Regions from separate parts of the Pseudomonas sp. OTU750018 genome, predicted to be linked through region 3. Evidence: predicted binding sites of a transcription regulator. Region 3 holds the regulator's gene; each other region holds the start of a gene.
What was found. Region 3 encodes sigma-54, which starts transcription at its own class of promoters, with help from an activator protein. Its sites were predicted from a motif close to ANTGGCATNNANNTTGCTNT; they were not measured.
Positions count from the first base shown of each region.

Region 1: a site for sigma-54 is predicted at 1,996-2,015, ahead of HCI85_RS04545 (ammonium transporter). Genes of this name have one in related genera too.
Region 2: a site for sigma-54 is predicted at 1,156-1,175, ahead of HCI85_RS09460 (CmpA/NrtA family ABC transporter substrate-binding protein). Genes of this name have one in related genera too.

Region 1 is NZ_JAAPAU010000001.1:937,396-941,696, reverse strand. It holds gene HCI85_RS04550 (putative bifunctional diguanylate cyclase/phosphodiesterase) at 1-1,793, opposite strand, end outside; gene HCI85_RS04545 (ammonium transporter) at 2,050-3,345, shown strand; gene HCI85_RS04540 (hypothetical protein) at 3,347-3,991, shown strand; gene HCI85_RS04535 (superoxide dismutase) at 4,052-4,301, opposite strand, start outside.
Region 2 is NZ_JAAPAU010000002.1:123,985-128,285, reverse strand. It holds gene acnB (bifunctional aconitate hydratase 2/2-methylisocitrate dehydratase) at 1-741, shown strand, start outside; gene HCI85_RS09465 (YgdI/YgdR family lipoprotein) at 875-1,084, shown strand; gene HCI85_RS09460 (CmpA/NrtA family ABC transporter substrate-binding protein) at 1,300-2,496, shown strand; gene HCI85_RS09455 (ANTAR domain-containing response regulator) at 2,498-3,076, shown strand; gene alaC (alanine transaminase) at 3,216-4,301, shown strand, end outside.
Region 3 is NZ_JAAPAU010000004.1:216,688-220,988, reverse strand. It holds gene lptC (LPS export ABC transporter periplasmic protein LptC) at 1-433, shown strand, start outside; gene lptA (lipopolysaccharide transport periplasmic protein LptA) at 420-962, shown strand; gene lptB (LPS export ABC transporter ATP-binding protein) at 965-1,690, shown strand; gene HCI85_RS19705 (RNA polymerase factor sigma-54) at 1,829-3,343, shown strand; gene hpf (ribosome hibernation-promoting factor, HPF/YfiA family) at 3,537-3,845, shown strand; gene ptsN (PTS IIA-like nitrogen regulatory protein PtsN) at 3,861-4,301, shown strand, end outside.

The sequences.
Region 1 (4,301 bases), on a different contig from region 3:
ATCTTGTCCAGCGGCAGGCTCTTCAGGTAACTCAGTGAGGAGTAACCAGTACCAAAGTCATCGATGGCGATCAGTGCCCCGGAGCGACGCAGGCTGAGCAGGTGCTGTGCGGCGGTGTTGATGTCTTCCATCAGGCCGGTTTCGGTGACTTCCAGCTCCAAACTGCGCAGAGGCAGGCGGTAGACCTGCATCAGGTTGTTGACCACCCGTGGCAGCTCGGCGTGGTGCAGCTGCACAGTGGACAGGTTGACCGCCATGCGCAGCTCGGTAAAACCTTGGTCGTGCCATTCGCGCAGCTGGCGGCAGGTCTGGTCGAGAATCCATTCGCCAATCGGGATGATGGTGCCGTTCTGTTCGGCCAGTGGGATAAACAGATCCGGCGGTACAAAGCCGTGTTGCGGATGCTGCCAACGCAGCAGCGCCTCGACACCGACCACGCTGTGGTCGCGGTAGTCGACCTGCGGTTGGTAAACCAGGTGCAGTTGGTTAAGCGCCAGGGCGTCACGCAGGTCTTTTTCCAGCTCGCGACGGCGGCGCATTTCGCTGTCGACGCTGGCGATATAAAACTGGTAACGGTTGCGTGAGCGGCTCTTGGCCAGGGTCATGGTCTGTTCGGCTTTCTGCAGCAGCTTCTCGGTGCTGTCGCCGTCTTCCGGGAACAGGGTGATGCCGATGGTGGCGCGCAGACGCACCTGCTGCTGATCGAGCATAAAGGGGTTGTCGAGGTCGTCGAGGACGCTCTGCGCCAACTCAGCCGCCTCGTAAGGCTGCTCGATATCAGCCTGTACCAGCGCGAACTGATCGCCCCCCAAACGGGCCAGGGCGCCGAGGCGGCCACTGTGGCTACGCAGTCGGTCGGATAGGGCCAGCAGCAGTTGATCACCGGTCTGGTAACTGAACTGTTCGTTGATGCCTTTGAAGTCATCTAGGCCTACGCACAGCACGGCCACGCGGCGCTGCAGGCGGCCGGCGTCTCCCAGGATTTGGTCAAGCTGCTGTTGCAGCTGCTGGCGGTTGGGCAAACCAGTGAGGAAGTCATACTGGGCCATGCGCAGCAGGCTATTTTCTGCTTCACGGCGCAGGTTGGTGTTGCGTTCGATGGAAGACAGCAGCTGGTTGGCGGTGTTAATCCAAAGCCCCAGTTCATTCTTCTCGTTGCCCTTGAGCATCGGTAGCTTGTGCTCGCTGGGGCGGTCCGGGTTGATATTGGTCAGGTGCTCGATGATCTTCGACAGCGGTTTGGTCAGCAGCCAGTGATAGACCAAATACAGCACCAGGCCCATAGCTAGCGCACGCAGCACGCCTGAGATAAAGATGATGACGGAGTTGGTAACAAAGCTTTCGCCGTAGGGCGCGGTGTCGAGGGTGATGCTGAGGTCGCCGTAATACTCGCTGTAGGGGCCGCGGCCGACCAGTTGGGTAGTGAAGTTCTGTTCTTTGCCGAGAATCGGGTCGGTGAGCCAGCGTGTGGGGATGTCGACCTGCTCTCGGGCTTTCTCCGCCAGCATCGGCTCGTTGGGGTGACCGATAGCCGCCATTCGCACGGATTCGTGCTGGAACAGGCCCTCAATCACCTGCATGCCCATTTCCCGGTCCAGGCTGTAGACCGCCTGCGTGGAGGGGTCACGGAACATGCCGAGAATACGGTGCGCGTCATTGGCGACTGCCTGACGTGTTTTGTAAACGTCGAAAACAATCTGGGCAAGACTCAAGACCACGCCAACGATCAGCGCTGAGAGCAGCACCACGCGGAGTAACTTAAGTGACAAGCTGTTTTTGAGTTCCAGCTTCAAATGACGGTTCCTTGTTCGGGCCTTCGGCGTCACACGCTAGTGAGTATTGGCAAAGTCGCGCTTGCAGTCAAAGGGCCATTACTAAAGTTTGTCGAACAAATTATCTGCGCGGCGATGGCGCGGCTGCTGACCGCTGAATTGGCCTGCTGCACTGTGTCGGTGCGAGTTGCCCGAGGCTTGAGCGCCGTTTGGCGGTTTCTTGCTTGGCATGAGAGTTGCGAAGCCCCGTGTATTCACCTTCATGGGGGACGCTGCAATGAAAAATCGACTGATAGGGATAGCGGTATTTGCGGTTTCGCCACTGGCTCAAGCGGCCAGCGATGAGGCACTCAACACCGCCTGGCTGGTGTTGGCCAGCGTGTTGGTGTTTTTCATGCAGGCCGGCTTTGCCTTGCTGGAAAGCGGTATGTCGAGGGCCAAGAACGCCGTCAATGTGATGATGAAAAATTACATGGATGGGTGCGTGGGGGGGATCACCTTCTGGCTGTTCGGTTTTGGCTTGATGTTCGGCAGCAACATCACTGGCTGGTTCGGCATGAGTCATTTTGCACCGCACGATGGCGAGCCGTGGGATTTCACCTTTCTGCTGTTTCAGATGATGTTTGCGGCCACGGCGGCGACCATCGCCAGCGGCGCGATGGCTGAGCGTACGCGCTATTCGGCCTACCTGATTGGTGCGGTGGTGATCAGTGGGTTTATCTACCCGGTATTCGGCAGCTGGGTATGGAGCGGCATCTATGGCGGCCAGGGCTGGTTGGCGGCGCTGGGGTTTATCGATTTCGCCGGTTCGACCGTGGTACACAGCATCGGCGCCTGGTGTGCGTTGGCCGGTATTCTGGTGCTTGGGCCGCGTCTGGGGCGTTTTGCTGCGGACGGCACACCGCGCAGCATTCCTGGGCATAACCTCAGCCTGGTCGCGCTGGGCGGTTTTATCCTCTGGGTCGGCTGGTTTGGCTTTAACGCCGGCAGCAGTCTGGAGATGAATGTCAGCCTCGGCCTGATTGCCTTAAATACTCATCTGGCGGCATCAGCCGGGGCGTTGGGGGCCTTTCTGGCGCAGCGCAGCACCTCCAGCCCGGTGCTGCTGACCACTACGGTGAATGGCTCACTCGGCGGCCTGGTCGGCATCACCGCCGGTTGCGCAACCATGTCGCCGCTGTTTGCCCTGCTGACCGGACTGGTGGCCGGTGGTGTGGTGGTCTTCGGCATGCGTCTGCTGGAGCGCTGGCAGCTCGATGACGTGGTCGGTGCCGTACCGGTGCATGGCTTTGCCGGTGTGTGGGGCACTGTCGCGGCCGGACTATTTTTCAGCGGTGACCTGTTCAACTGGTCGCGGGTTGGTGTGCAGCTGCTCGGCGCGGGTGTTGCGTTTGTCTGGGCCTTCCCGCTGGCGCTGATGCTCTATCTATTGCTGGCGAAAACCCTCGGCCTGCGTACCTCGACCCAGCATGAGCAGCGTGGCTTGGATTATGCCGAGCATGCCGAAGTGGGCTATCCCGAGTTCAACCTGGCTGTGACCTTCGACAGTAACGACCTGCCGAGGAGGGTGTGACATGAGCCTGGCAACTCGCCGACGGGCGATCTACACAGGGCTGGCAGGCCACTTTGCTGAAGACGAACTGCTGGCTGTGCTGGCACTGTGGGAAAGTAAATACGCGGACAAACCGCCGTTTGCACTGAATGAGTTTCTGGGTGAGGTGGCGGCGACCTGCGAGCGCAAGTTGGAGCGTGCCAAGCTCTACCGCGAGCTGGTGGGGGCGCTCACGGGGCCGTTATCGGCGTTGTTGCCGGACCCAGAACCGCAGCTGCTCAGCTGGCGGCAGCGCATGGGCCTGAGCGCACCGCCGAGCAATACGGCAGACGTGCATGCACGGCATACCTTCGAGGCGTTAAGCCGGGTGCTGTTCAACGGACTGGACGCTGGCCTGCTGCCACGTCTGCAGCGTTTCGCCGCAGGCAATCTGAGCAACCTGCTGGGCAGTAATGAGCAGCGTTTGCGCGTGCGGGCCTGGCTTGAGCAGGGTGCAGAGCTGGACGTGGCCAACCTGGGGCTGGAGCAACTGCGGCAACTGCTCAACCTGCTGTATATCGGGCTGTGTGAATACCTGGGGCCAGTGGTGGCCGATCAGCGTCTGTCTATGGCTGTACAGCAAGTGGAGGCGCTGCACCTGGCATTTGCTCCGCGCAAACTGCTGTAAACCTTGGCCCCGATAGCAAAAAACCCGGCGCAAGGCCGGGTTTTTTGTGGGTAACGCAGGTTACGCGGCGTAGTTTTTCGCCACGAAGTCCCAGTTGACCAAGTTCCAGAACGCTTCAACATACTTCGGACGCATGTTGCGGTAGTCGATGTAGTAAGCGTGTTCCCACACGTCGCAGGTCAGCAGCGGGGTGTCGCCGCTGGTCAGCGGGCAGCCGGCGCCGATGGTGCTGGCCAGAGCCAGGGAACCGTCAGCCTTCTTCACCAGCCAGCCCCAGCCGGAACCGAAGGTGCCGATGGACACTTTGCTG
Region 2 (4,301 bases), on a different contig from region 3:
CGTTCGAACATCACCCTGCTGCGCTGGATGATCAGCGAAGGCTACGGCGATGCCCGCACCATGGAACGTCGCGCTCAAGCGATGGAAGCCTGGTTGGCCGATCCGAAGCTGATGGAAGCCGACAAGGACGCCGAGTACGCCGAAATCATCGAAATCGACCTGGCCGAGATCAACGAGCCGGTTCTCTGCGCTCCGAACGACCCAGACGATGCTCGTCTGCTGTCCTCCGTTCAGGGTGAGAAAATCGACGAAGTGTTTATCGGTTCGTGCATGACCAACATCGGTCACTTCCGCGCTGCCGGTAAGTTGCTGGAAAAAGTCGAAGGCACCCTGCCGACTCGCCTGTGGCTGTCGCCACCAACCAAGATGGACCAGCATCAGCTGACCGAAGAAGGCTACTACGGCATCTACGGCAAAGCAGGCGCGCGCATGGAAATGCCAGGCTGCTCGCTTTGCATGGGTAACCAGGCACGCGTTGAGGCGAACTCCACCGTGGTGTCGACCTCTACCCGTAACTTCCCCAACCGTTTGGGCGATGGTGCCAACGTCTACCTGGCTTCGGCTGAGTTGGCGGCTGTTGCTGCCATCACCGGCAAACTGCCAACTGTTGAGGAATACATGGTCTACGCGAAGAAAATCGACACCATGGCAGCGGACGTCTACCGCTACCTGAGTTTCGACCAGATCGCCGAGTTCCGTGAAGCTGCTGCAAACGCCCAGATCCCTGCTGTTCAGGTTTAAGCGTTACCCGCAACAAGAAAGCCCCGCCTAGTGCGGGGCTTTTTTATTGCAGCCTGGCTTGCCAGGCAATGCTCAGCAGCTACCTTCTGAAATGGGGGTGCAACAACGCACCACGGACCATCAGGAGAGCCTCATGAAACACTGGATTATTGCTGCACTCTGCGTATTCAGCCTGGCCGGCTGCAGCAGTGAATACATTATCAGTACCACCGACGGGCAGATGCTTACCAGCGACGGCAAACCGCAGCTGGACGAGGACACCGGCATGATCGAGTTCACCGACAGTGAAGGCCGCAAACAGCAAATCCCACAGAGTTCAGTCAAGCAGATGCTGGAACGCTAAACCAGCTCTGCCAGTCCCAAACCGAACCTCGCTACGGCGGGGTTTGTTCTGTCTGCGTCCCCGTACCATGCACTGGCATACGCCTTGCTTTGGCTTAAGTCACTAAGCCTTTCCAACGGCGGAAACGGCTCAAATAGACAATGGTGTCGTTCTGATCGCTGACTGAAGTCAGTGCTTGGCACGGCACCTTTTTGTGTGGGCATAGGAAACGCACCATGAATGAGCACGAGATCAGCCGCAGCGACACACCGGAAAAACCGGTGCTGAACATCGGCTTTATGGCCCTCACAGACGCCGCATCGGTCATCGTCGCCGCCACCCAGGGCTTCGCCGAGAAGCATGGACTGACCCTTAACCTGCAGCGCCAGGCTTCCTGGGCCACGCTGCGCGACAAATTGCTGAGCGGCGAACTCGATGCAGCGCATAGCCTCTACGGCCTGATCTATGGCGTACAGCTGGGTCTTGGCGGTGCACCAGCCACCGATATGGCCGTGCTGATGGGCCTGAACCAGAATGGCCAAAGCATCAACCTGTCGCCCGCCTTGCAAGCTGCCGGTGTGAGCACTGGCAGCGCATTGGCGCAACGCGCGCACCAGCCTGGCGCAAAACTGACCTTCGCCCAGACCTTCCCCACCGGCACCCACGCCATGTGGCTGAATTACTGGCTGGCCAGCCAGGGCATTCACCCATTGAGCGACGTGGACAGCGTCGTCGTACCGCCACCGCAGATGCTCGCCCACCTTAAAGCCATGCGCATCGATGGTTTCTGCGTCGGTGAACCCTGGTGCGCTCAGGCCGTGAATGAGCAGATGGGTTGCACCCTTATAACTAGCCAGGCCATCTGGCCGGACCACCCGGAGAAAGTTCTGGGCTGCACCCGTGAGTTTGCTGAACAGTACCCCAACAGCGCGCGTGCGTTGATCATGGCTGTGCTGGAAGCCAGTCGGTTTATCGATGAGAGCGAAGAAAACCAACGCAGCACCGCGCAACTGCTCAGTGGTAGCGAGTATGTCGATGCGCCTCTGTCGGCGATTCAGCCGCGTTTCCTCGGCCAGTATCAGGACGGCCTCGGCCATGCCTGGCAGGATGCCCACCCGCTGCGCTTCCACGCAGGCGGCGCAGTCAACCAGCCGTACCTGTCCGACGGCATGTGGTTTATGACCCAGTTCCGCCGCTGGGGCCTGCTGCGTGACGACCCAGACTACCTGGCGATTGCTCGCCAGGTGCAGCAACTCGACCTTTACCGCCAGGCTGCCGAAGCGCTCGGCATCGACATACCAAGCGACATGCGCCGCAGCCAGTTGCTCGATGGCCAGGTCTGGGACGGCAGCGACCCGGCCGTTTACGCGCGCAGCTTTGCCCTACACGCCCTGGCCGATGCGCCCCTCAGTATTCAACAGGAGAGCCGCTAATATGCTGCGCATCCTGCTGATCAATGACACCGCAAAGAAGGTTGGCCGCCTGAAAAACGCCCTGACCGAAGCCGGTTTCGAGGTCATCGACGAATCCGGATTGACCATCGACCTGCCGGAACGGGTCGAGGCAGTTCGGCCTGACGTGATCCTGATCGACACCGAATCACCGAGCCGCGACGTGATGGAACAGGTGGTGCTGGTCAGCCGTGATCAACCGCGGCCGATTGTCATGTTCACCGACGAGCACGATCCCGGCGTGATGCGCCAGGCGATTCAGAGCGGCGTCAGCGCCTATATCGTCGAAGGCATCCACGCCCAGCGCCTGCAGCCGATTCTCGACGTGGCCATGGCCCGTTTCGAAAGCGACCAGGCGCTGCGCGCACAGCTGCAGGCTCGCGATGCCCAGCTGGCCGAACGTAAGCGCATCGAGCTGGCCAAGGGCCTACTTATGAAGATGAAAAGCTGTGACGAAGAACAGGCCTACACCCTGATGCGCCGGCAGGCCATGAGCCGCCAGCAGAAACTGGCGCAGGTGGCCGAACAGATCATCGCCATGCACGACATGCTCGGCAGCTAAGCCAATCGCACTGTTATGCCGCAGCGCCGTTTGACTGTGCTGGACAGCCGGGTGGCGCGGCGCTTATCTTCGCCGCCTGGCCAGCGCACTGGCCAACGTCGCTCGGACGGTTCCGGGCGCTTACGTATCCGAGGAAAGCATGGCTGACCAAGCTTCGCGCCGCTTTGCGCGCATTGATCGACTCCCCCCCTACGTTTTCAACATCACTGCCGAACTGAAGATGGCCGCGCGTCGCCGTGGCGAAGACATCATCGACTTCAGCATGGGCAACCCGGATGGCGCCACGCCGCCGCACATAGTCGAAAAGCTAGTGCAGGTCGCCCAGCGTGAAGACACCCACGGCTACTCCACCTCACGCGGCATTCCGCGCCTGCGTCGCGCCATTTCGCGCTGGTACAAGGACCGCTACGAGGTCGAGATCGACCCGGAAAGCGAAGCTATCGTCACCATCGGTTCCAAGGAAGGCCTGGCGCACCTGATGCTTGCCACCCTGGACCATGGCGACACCGTGCTGGTGCCCAACCCCAGCTACCCGATTCATATCTACGGCGCTGTCATCGCCGGCGCCCAGGTGCGTTCGGTGCCGCTGATTCCTGGGGTGGATTTCTTCGCCGAGCTGGAGCGGGCGATTCGTGAGTCGATCCCCAAGCCGAAGATGATGATCCTCGGCTTCCCCTCCAACCCCACCGCGCAGTGCGTGGAGCTGGACTTCTTCGAGCGTGTGGTGGCCCTAGCCAAGCAATATGACGTGCTGGTGATCCACGATCTGGCCTACGCCGATATCGTCTACGACGGCTGGAAAGCCCCGTCGATCATGCAGGTGCCGGGCGCCAAGGACATAGCCGTGGAGTTCTTCACCCTGTCGAAGAGCTACAACATGGCCGGCTGGCGCATCGGCTTTATGGTCGGCAACAAGGAGCTGGTCAGCGCCCTGGCGCGAATCAAGAGCTACCACGACTACGGCACCTTCACTCCGCTGCAGGTGGCGGCGATTGCTGCGCTGGAAGGTGATCAGCAATGCGTGCGCGATATCGCCGAGCAATACCGCCAGCGCCGCAACCTGCTGGTTAAAGGCTTGCACGAGCTGGGCTGGATGGTCGAAAACCCGAAAGCCTCGATGTATGTCTGGGCGAAGATTCCTGAGCAGTACGCCGCGCTCGGCTCGCTGGAGTTCGCCAAGAAGCTGCTGCTGGAGGCCAAGGTCTGCGTCTCCCCGGGTATCGGC
Region 3 (4,301 bases):
TTACGCCACCAACACCTACACCGTTCAATACCAGGCCGATGGCAAACTGCACTATGAGTTGAAGGCCGACAAGGTCGAGCACGTCAAGGCCAACGACATCACCCTGATGACCAGCCCGAATATGAACCTGTTCCGCGGTACCGAGCTGCCCTGGAAAATCCGCAGCGAGCGCGGTGAAGTATCGCCAGGCGGGGTTGAGGTCGAGCTGATCGACAAGGTGCGCGTTGAGCGTACCGACGCCAAAGGCCGTCCGACTATTCTTACCACCAGCCGCCTGACCGTATTCCCCGAGAAGGAATATGCGCAGACCCAGCAAGCCGTTAGAATCGACGCGGCCAATGGGGTGACCACGGCAAAAGGAATGAAAGCGTACATGAATGACGGCAGGATGCTCCTGCTGTCCAACGTAAGAGGTCAGCATGAGGCTCGTTAACACCCTCCCCCTACTACTCAGCCTCAGCGCCGCAGTCGGAAGTGTCAGCGCCTGGGCCCTACCCTCCGATCGCGAACAGCCTATCCGCATCCAGGCTGACAGCGCGGAACTTGATGACAAGCAAGGCGTAGCGGTCTACCGCGGTGATGTCGTCATCACCCAGGGCACCATGAAGGTCACTGGCGACACCGTGACCATCACCCAGAATGCCCAAGGCGATGTCGAGGTATTTACCTCCGTCGGCAAGCCGGCCTATTACGAGCAACTACCGTCAGCCGACAAGCAGATCGTCAAGGCTTACGGCCTGACCATTCAGTACTTCATGGCCAACGAACGCGTCGTCCTGATCGATCAGGCCAAGGTGATTCAGGAAGGCAACACCTTCGAAGGCGAAAAAATCGTCTATGACACCCAGCGCCAGATCGTCAACGCCGGCCGCGCCACAGGCACCAACGTCACCGCGCCACGTCCGCGCATCGACATGGTGATCCAGCCGAAGAACAAACCAGCCGACCAGCAGGCGCAGTAATAATGGCCACATTGAAAGCCCAACACCTGGCAAAGAGCTACAAAGGCCGCCAGGTTGTGCGCGACGTCAGCCTGAGTATCGACAGCGGGCAGATTGTCGGCTTGCTTGGCCCCAACGGCGCCGGCAAGACCACCTGTTTCTACATGATCGTCGGCCTCGTACAGGCCGATCAGGGTCGCGTGATGATCGATGATCTCGACGTCAGTCATCAGCCCATGCATGGCCGCGCTCGCGCCGGCATTGGCTACCTGCCGCAGGAAGCCTCGATTTTCCGCAAGCTCAGCGTCGCCGACAACATCATGGCCATCCTGGAAACCCGCAAGGACCTGGACGGTGCCGCTCGTCGCAAGGAACTTGAAGGCCTGCTGCAGGAATTCCATATCAGCCATATCCGCGACAACCTCGGCATGAGCCTGTCTGGTGGTGAGCGCCGCCGCGTGGAAATTGCCCGCGCCCTGGCGACTAACCCCAAGTTCATCCTGCTCGACGAACCCTTCGCCGGTGTCGATCCGATTTCCGTCGGCGATATCAAGCAGATCATCCACCACCTCAAGGCCAAGGGTATCGGTGTATTGATCACCGACCACAACGTGCGCGAGACCCTGGATATCTGCGAAACCGCTTATATCGTCAGCGATGGCCAGCTGATCGCAGAGGGTGATGCCGAGGCCATTCTGGCCAACCAGACAGTCAAAGAAGTGTATCTGGGGCATGAGTTCCGGCTGTAACCACCGCTTTTCTCAAGCCGACTGCAGCCAAGGCTAGGCAAAACCCTTAAAGTCAGGCATATAATTTGCTTCCTAGTGGCGCTTTTTGAAAACGCCCTGTTGTGGATTGCGCACAGACGCCGGTAAATAAGGTCTGCAATGAAACCATCGCTAGTCCTGAGAATGGGCCAGCAGCTGACGATGACACCGCAGCTGCAACAGGCCATCCGCCTGCTCCAACTGTCTACCCTGGATCTTCAGCAAGAGATCCAGGAGGCTTTGGAGTCCAACCCGATGCTCGAACGCCAGGAAGATGGCGATGATTTCGACAATTCGGACCCTATGGCTGATGGCGCAGAAAGCGCCAGCCCCAGCGAACAGCCCGAAGCGCCCTATCAGGAAACCAACTACCAGGAAGCCACGCAGACCGTGGACAACCTGGAAGAAGGCGATTGGGGCGAACGCATTCCCAATGAGCTGCCCGTCGATACCGCCTGGGAAGATATCTACCAGACCAGCGCCAGCAGCCTGCCCAGCAGCACCAACGATGATGACGAGTGGGATTTCACTACCCGCACCTCCAGCGGTGAGAGCCTGCAAAGCCACCTGCTCTGGCAGCTCAACCTGGCCCCGATGTCCGATAAGGATCGACTGATCGGCGTCACCCTGATCGACTGCATCAACGAACAGGGCTACCTGGAAGAAACCCTGGAAGAAGTGGTCGAGGCCTTCGACCCGGAACTGGACATCGAGCTCGACGAAGTCGAAGCCGTGTTGCACCGCATCCAGCAATTCGAGCCCACCGGTATCGCCGCGCGCAACCTGGGCGAGTGCCTGCTTCTGCAACTGCGTCAGCTGCCGGCGAAAACCCCTTGGCTAAGCGAAGCTCAGCGCCTGGCCAGCGACTACCTCGACCTGCTCGGCAGCCGCGACTACAGCCAGTTGATGCGCCGCATGAAGCTCAAAGAAGACGAGCTGCGCCAGGTTATCGACCTAATTCAAAGCCTCAACCCGCGCCCTGGCTCGCAGATCGAATCCAGCGAGCCGGAATACGTGGTACCCGATGTAATCGTGCGCAAACACAACGAGCGCTGGCTGGTTGAACTCAACCAGGAAGCCATGCCGCGCCTGCGGGTCAACGCGCAATACGCCGGCTTTGTGAAACGCGCCGATTCCAGCGCCGACAACACCTTTATGCGTAACCAGCTGCAGGAAGCGCGCTGGTTTATCAAAAGCCTGCAAAGCCGCAACGAAACTTTGATGAAAGTGGCCACGCAGATCGTTGAACACCAGCGCGGCTTCCTCGACTACGGCGATGAGGCAATGAAACCCCTGGTGCTGCACGATATTGCCGAAGCGGTGGGCATGCACGAGTCGACCATCTCGCGGGTGACCACGCAGAAATTCATGCACACCCCGCGTGGCATTTACGAGCTGAAATACTTCTTTTCCAGCCACGTCAGCACCTCTGAAGGCGGCGAATGCTCGTCCACGGCAATCCGCGCCATCATCAAAAAACTGGTCGCCGCGGAAAATGCGAAAAAGCCGTTGAGTGACAGCAAGATCGCTGGTTTACTGGAAGCACAGGGCATTCAAGTCGCTCGCCGCACGGTCGCCAAGTACCGTGAGTCCCTCGGAATAGCGCCTTCCAGTGAGCGCAAACGATTGATCTAAGGCGGCACGAAGAAGGAAGACATCAACCCAGACAGAACATGCCCAGGCCTCGCCTTTTCGCAAAAGCAGCCATACTGCCAACATGCAATCAGCGACCGTGCCAGGCTCGTTCTACCCGAGTCTTCCACGCCACAGTGTTCCGGCGGCAGGCCTCATGCCTGCCTCTTACACACGGCAACAAGGAGAAAGCGGTATGCAAGTCAACATCAGTGGACACCAGCTGGATGTGACCGACGCCCTACGCGACTACATCGCCGAAAAACTCGGCCGATTGGAGCGCCACTTCGACAAGATCACCAATGTACAAGTCACCATGGAGGTCGAGAAACTCAAACAGAAAATCGAAGCGACCCTGCACATTGCTGGCGGTGAAGTCGTCGCCAATGCCGAACATGAAGACATGTACGCAGCCATCGATCTACTGACTGATAAACTCGACCGACAACTCATCAAACACAAGGAAAAACAGCTCGAACGTCAACAGGGCGCTATGGCCCGCTGACATCGTCTACCTCCTATGATCCGACTTGAAACTATCCTGACCCCCGGCCGTTCTTTAGTGAACGTGCCGGGCGGCAGCAAAAAACGTGTCCTCGAACAGATTGCCAACCTGGTGGCCCGTGAGCTACCTGACCTGGACGGCCAAGACATCTTCGAAAGCCTGATAGCCCGGGAAAAACTTGGCTCGACCGGTTTCGGCAATGGCATTGCCATTCCGCACTGTCGCCTGCCGGGTTGTACCGCGCCGATCAGCGCCTTGCTGCGCCTGGACGCTGCAGTAGACTTCGACGCCATCGACGGTGCGCCTGTGGACCTGCTGTTTGTTCTGCTGGTGCCCGAAGCTGCCACCGACGCTCACCTAGAACTGCTCCGGCAGATCGCCAGCATGCTCGATCGCAGCGATGTGCGTGCCAGCCTGCGCCAAGCCGAAAGCAGCGAAGCCCTGTATCAGGTGGTT